Brasilonema sennae CENA114: one gene and its partner. The protein of the gene in region 1 binds, or shares a complex with, the protein of each later gene. Links are inferred from orthologs where the notes say so. Each region holds a gene or a part of one and is shown on either strand. Other genes may lie near its edges. The genes, in order: DP114_RS23945 and DP114_RS19660.

Evidence for each region.
Region 2: DP114_RS23945 (region 1) and DP114_RS19660 share a complex: the UniProt entries of both Bacillus subtilis proteins name them as parts of the possible RNA degradosome complex. The link is inferred for Brasilonema sennae CENA114 from one-to-one orthologs.

The regions. Positions count from the first base shown.
Region 1 is NZ_CP030118.1:5,716,661-5,719,958, forward strand. The notes cover bases 163-3,126. They hold DP114_RS23945 (polyribonucleotide nucleotidyltransferase), read left to right. Parts: upstream 163-548; coding sequence 549-2,705; downstream 2,706-3,126. Other genes in these bases: DP114_RS23950 (alpha/beta fold hydrolase), read left to right, coding at 3,015-3,126. Outside these bases: more of DP114_RS23950, read left to right, coding at 3,127-3,298. UniProt on the Bacillus subtilis protein: Involved in mRNA degradation. Catalyzes the phosphorolysis of single-stranded polyribonucleotides processively in the 3'- to 5'-direction. Necessary for competence development in Bacillus subtilis.
Region 2 is NZ_CP030118.1:4,674,667-4,677,815, reverse strand. Bases 56-2,870 are described here. They hold DP114_RS19660 (ATP-dependent 6-phosphofructokinase), read right to left. Parts: upstream 2,096-2,870; coding sequence 1,016-2,095; downstream 56-1,015. Other genes in these bases: DP114_RS19655 (hypothetical protein), read left to right, coding at 2,711-2,870; DP114_RS19665 (DUF305 domain-containing protein), read right to left, coding at 146-838. In the rest of the region: more of DP114_RS19655, read left to right, coding at 2,871-3,149. UniProt on the Bacillus subtilis protein: Catalyzes the phosphorylation of D-fructose 6-phosphate to fructose 1,6-bisphosphate by ATP, the first committing step of glycolysis.

The DNA of each region.
Region 1 (3,298 bases):
GAGCCAGTACTGCGGGAGGGTTTCCCTGGTGCAGGATAAGAGCGTTGTATTCAATTGGTTGGGGTCCCAATCCCCATCCAATCATATTGCTGGGTTCTGCGTTCTGACCTATGTGTTCTTCTTCAAGACAATACAACTTGGTATTAGTAGAAGTTTCATAGAGTTAGAAGAATAAAAGATCACAAAAGGATCAAAGCTTGCTATTGTTAAAGAGAAAATATATTCCTCAAAACAACTTCCTTGCAAACAGAGCTAGCTAGTAGTATTCAGGCTGATTGCTGATTATAGCGCACTTGCATTTGCAATAGAATACACCTGTGCCAAACCCTCCCCGAACTCCAGCTATCCATTACCCGCATCTTTATTAAGATTTGACCAGAGCAATCGCTCATGGGTACTCTAATCCCACCACTGTCAGCAAACTTGATACTGGGTGCTCAAGTCTAAAGTTGTTGATCTTTAGGTGTGTGAGTGACGCCAGCCAGAGGGCATAAATGTTAGGATTGCCACAGAGAGAGAATAGCGTGCATAGAAGGAAAAAAAATTGAATGGGAGAATTTGAGAAGTCAATATCCTTTGACGGACGGGATATTCGACTGAAGGTTGGTCATTTAGCTCCCCAGGCTGGTGGCTCGGTGTTGATAGAATCTGGGGACACAACAGTTTTGGTGACGGCTACGCGATCACAAGCCAGAGAGGGCATTGATTTTCTTCCGTTGACAGTAGATTACGAAGAAAGACTGTATGCGGCAGGTAGGATTCCCGGAGGAATAATGCGGCGAGAAGGTCGTCCGCCAGAAAAAACAACTCTCACTAGTCGTTTAATTGACCGTCCACTACGTCCTTTGTTCCCGTCTTGGTTGCGAGACGATTTGCAAATTGTTGCGCTGACACTCTCGATGGATGAGTTGGTGCCACCTGATGTGCTAGCAGTCACAGGTGCTTCGATCGCCACCTTAATGGCAAAAATACCATTTAACGGACCAATGGCGGCAGTGCGTGTCGGGTTAGTAGGAGATGATTTTATCATTAACCCGACCTATGCAGAAATTCAAGCTGGGGACCTAGATTTGATCGTTGCTGGTTCACCAGAAGGCGTGATCATGGTGGAAGCAGGAGCAAATCAACTCTCAGAAAGAGACATTATCGAAGCAATTGAATTTGGCTACGAAGCCGTACAGGATCTGATTAGGGCGCAGCAAGATTTGATGGCTGAAATTGGTATAGAAATTCCACACGAAGAGCCACCAGAGGTAGACTCAACGCTGGAAAACTATATACGCGATCGCGCTGTTGTTGAAATTAAGGAAATTCTGTCACAATTTGATTTTGACAAAACACAGCGCGATACAGCTTTAGATGCAGTCAAGGAATCGATTAAAGCTGCGATCGCAGAACTTAGCGAAGAAGATTCTGTCCGCGTTGCCGCATTGGCAAATAGTAAGGCTCTTGATAATACCTTCAAAGACCTTACTAAAAAGCTGATGCGCCGTCAAATCATCGAAGATAATGTTCGCGTTGACGGTCGTAAGCTTGATGAAGTACGTCCTGTATCTTGTGATGTTGACATTTTGCCCAAGCGAGTCCACGGTAGCGGTCTATTTAACCGGGGATTAACTCAGGTGCTATCTGCTTGCACTCTTGGTACACCAGGAGATGCTCAATCACTGGCTGATGACTTACAACAAGATCAACATAAGCGTTACCTGCACCATTACAATTTTCCACCGTTCTCCGTTGGGGAAACAAAACCCTTACGTGCACCAGGACGTCGGGAAATAGGTCACGGAGCACTGGCAGAAAGAGCAATGCTACCCGTATTACCGCCCAAAGAACAATTTCCCTACGTGATTCGGGTGGTATCGGAAGTGCTTTCTTCCAACGGTTCCACCTCAATGGGTTCAGTGTGCGGTTCGACACTGGCATTGATGGATGCAGGCGTACCCATTTCCAAACCCGTTAGTGGTGCTGCAATGGGTTTGATAAAAGAAGGCGACGAAGTCCGAGTCCTGACTGACATTCAGGGTATAGAAGACTTTTTGGGCGATATGGACTTTAAAGTTGCCGGGACAGACAAAGGCATAACCGCCCTACAAATGGATATGAAAATATCCGGTCTATCCTTGGATATAATTTCCCAAGCGATCGAGCAAGCCAAAGCAGCACGGTTGCATATTCTGGAGAAAATGCTTCAGACAATCGATCAACCGCGCCCTCAAATGTCACCTTATGCCCCACGTCTGTTGACTATCCGGATTGATCCAGACATGATTGGTCTGGTGATTGGACCAGGAGGCAAGACGATTAAGGGTATCACCGAAGAGACCGGTGCTAAAATAGATATAGAAGATGATGGCACAGTGACGGTTTCTGCTGTGGATGAAACCAAGGCTAAGAAAGCACGGCTCATCATCCAAGGCATGACAAGAAAGCTCAATGAAGGTGATGTCTACGCAGGGAAAGTTACACGAATTATACCAATAGGTGCTTTTGTGGAATTTCTTCCTAGCAAGGAAGGGATGATCCACATTTCCCAACTGGCTGACTACCGTGTTGGCAAAGTTGAGGACGAAGTCACAGTTGGTGATGAAGTGATTGTAAAAGTGCGAGAAATTGATAACAAAGGCAGAATTAACCTTACCCGCCTGGGTATTCACCCAGAGCAAGCAACTGCAGCGCGAGAAGCTGCAGCAGTCAATCGGTAACTAGATTTTGGATTTTAGATTGTAGATTTAGGATTAATCGCAAATCTAAAATCCACTTTGGTGTCTATTGAGGGAACGCTTAACGCTTAACGCTTAATAGGGAATAGGGAACAGGGTGAATGGTGTTTGTTTGATATGCTGCTAGCAGTTTTCTACCGAAGCGTGAGAGGCTCAGATTGTTTGATTGCCAGACAAAATAAAACCTACGGATGTGTAGAAACGCTTTTTTTTGATAAGAAAGTAAAACAAATAAATCGATTTCTAAATCTGTAGAACTAAAAACCTGTCAAAGTCTGGTAATCTGCGATCATGCCAATACGTCAAACCTTATCGAAACCTGATATCCAACTTTCTTATTTAGAGTGGAACCAAGGTCAAGAACCTTTACTGGTATTACACGGTTTAGCCGACAACGCCCTAGTTTGGTCGAGCCTAGGAGATGACTTAGCCCCAGATTACCATATAGTCGCGCCAGATATGCGCGGTCATGGTGAGAGTGACAAACCAGAGAAAGATTATAGTTTTGAGAGTGCGATCAAAGACTTAGAAGCACTGATGGATAGCTTGGGATGGTCATCTGCTCATGTTGTCGC
Region 2 (3,149 bases), 1.0 Mb from region 1 along the record:
CTTTAAAGTTGATAAATATGGGTAAGTGGGTAAGTGGGGGAGTAGGGGGAGTAGGGGGAGTAGGGGAGGCAGTGCGGTCTTGGGGTTTCCCCAAGTGGAGCAACTGCCGTGGAGTCAAATGTATCAGGATTTTTGTGAAAGGGTATTACTGCTTATACCAAGCTTGTCGCCACTTCTTCATTTGTGCAATTTCTTGTTGTTGAGAAGTGATGATATTTTGAGCCAGTTTCTTGATTTCAGGGCGCTTGGATTTATTCAATGCATCTTGCGCCATTGTCACCGCTGCTTCATGATGTGGAATCATTGCATTGATGAAACGCAAGTCAAAGTCGTTATCAGCCGCTCCCAAGTCCATGTCCATTCGCATAGCTTTAGATTGTTCAGGAGACATTTCCATCATGTGATTCATCTGGGTATTCCAAGCCATTGGCGTGCTAGGTGCTTTGGGATACCATGCTGTGCGCCACTGTTTCAACTCAGCGATTTCTTTGTTTTGAGCTTTGATGATTTCCTGTGCCAGCTTTTTGATTTCAGGACGTTTTGATTTCTGCAGGGCAACTTTAGCCATCACCACAGCACCTTCATGGTGTGGAGTCATCGCATCAATGAACCGCAAATCGTAGTTCGCATCGGCTGAACCTAAATCCATGCTGTGATTCATGTCACTACTATGATTCATACCACCGTGGTTCATCTGCTGCTTGTCGCTAGCCTCAGTTGCAGTGGTGTTTGGGGCTTGAGTTTGATTTTGGGAAGTTGTTGTAGAACAGGCGCTTAGGGATGCGAGTGCGATAAAGGTAACTGTAAAAAACCCAGTTTTCCAAGAAACACGTTGCATAGAATTTTATCCATATTATGGTTTGTAGCTCTATTGTGAAATCTCCAGTCAACTAGAGAGTCAACTATAATGTTTTGCTATAGTCGTTCACTGTTGGTGCAAAATCCTATGCCCTGGAATTTTCTCCCCAATTTCTGAGTAGTGTAAAGACGTTGCACTGCAACGTCTTGACAAATGTTAATCTCCCAAATAAATACCCAAACCACGAGCAGTTTTGACTAAAGTATCCTCTGGGTTGACAGCTCTATACTGAGCGATCGCCTCAGCAATGGGTACAGGAAAAACTCGGCGATTTTGCCATGTTACCATGTAGTCATATTTACCTTCATCAATGAGGTTTACTGCTGCTACACCAAAGGCAGCTGCCACGAGTCGATCCAGTGGTGAAGCGGTTCCACCCCGTTGGATGTGTCCTAATACTGTGACTCGGGTTTCTGCACCAATGCGATCGCTAATTTGATCAGCTAAGTATTGACCAATACCACCATACCGAGATTGACCCAAGCGATTTGTCATTGTGATACTTTCACCTTCTTGAGTACGAACTGCCTCGGAAACAATAATTAAACAATAGTTTTTGCCTTTTTCTTGGCGCTGTTTAATTTTGTTGCAGATGTGGTCAATCGTGTAGAGAATTTCTGGAATTAAAATCACATCTGCGCCCCCTGCAATTCCCGCAGCAATGGCAATGTGTCCTGCATCACGACCCATGACTTCTAAAATCATGACTCGACTGTGAGAAGCAGCTGTAAAATGTAACCTATCGAGTGCTTCTGTGGCAATATTAACTGCAGTATCAAAACCGATAGCATGTTCAGTAATCCCAATATCATTATCAATCGTTTTGGGAATACCTACTAAATTAATCCCGCCTTGTTGTGCCAAGCGACGGAGAATAGCCAAGCTACCATCGCCACCAATCCCAATCAAAGCATCTAAACCGAGTTGATGGTAGCCTGCAATGATTTCTTCTGAGCGATCGCATACACTGCCATCAGCCATAGGAAAAGCAAAAGGATCACCTTTGTTGGTGGTTCCTAACATTGTCCCACCAGAAGTTAACAGCGGGTCAACTTGGTCGATTTCCAGTTTTGTGAATTGCGGTGGACGCGCCATTAATCCCACAGTTGCTTGACGAATTCCCAGCACTTCCCAACCTTTTCCACAAGCACAATGGACAACAGCTCTGATCACTGCATTCAAACCAGAGCAATCTCCTCCACTAGTAAGAATGCCAATACGCTTGTATTTTCCCATATGTTCTTTAACATTTCAAATGTGAAATATATTTGGTAGTACATTAAAGATTAGCAGCATTCAATAACCGAAAATCCCAGGGTTGGGAACTGTATGCAGAAGAACTAGTGCGATAGTCAAGAAGAAGGGTGTGGGGCATGGGGTGTGGGGTGTAGTTTAATTGGTGGGAGCTTGCACCCTTCTATTCCGGAGGTAGGTGTACAAAAATACAATTTTCTCTTTTTCCCCTACACCCCTATCAAATGAAGTTAAAAGTTAAAAGGCAAAAGGCAAAAGAAAAAATTCCTTCTTTTTACTTTTTACTTGGTTCTTTTTACTTGTTTTGCCCTTACACCCTAGTTTCGGTCAGACAGCACTACACCAGAGAAGCCAGTACTCGAAAGTGAGTGTTACAGCTTGTAAGCGCAAAAGCGACGCTAAGGGCGTAAGCGCAAAGCGTTCTTATGGCATACAAAGCAGCCATGCTGTAAGTATAAGCTGATGCTTCTGACTCATCGTCCTAGGGGTCTGTTTTAAACACAGGCTCCTTTTCTTTTTATACTTGTACAAACACCTTGCTTTGATCACGCTTGTGCTTTTTTAAGTCTAAATTCCAGTACTTTAGGAGAGTCTTTCATGAAGATATCAGATGCAGATAAGGCAAAACGAATCGTATCTCCCTGGTGGCGCTGGCCTCTTGAAGCTTTCTTCCCGGATAAAAAATTTGATGGACAATTCCAAAATCCAGGTAATGAACAAGTTTTTGATTTTGACGCAGTGATGGAATCTTTTGATCCAATCACCATGATTACATCTGAGATTACTTATTATCCAGAAAATGATAAGCGTGAACTTTTTGCAGTATTTGTCTCTGGGCTGGGACAAAGTGAGTCAGAATCTTCAAAAAGGAGCCGTAGATATGCTGATACTCTTTTAACTGGCATCGCCAATATGAACAACTCCACTTTTCTTAAAAAACGTCCAGTTGTCGCTTGCATTAACCGACGCCTTGACTGGGCTAATGCAGCTCTTGACTATTTCGGTTTATCTGGTAGTCCAGTCATTGAAAATTTAG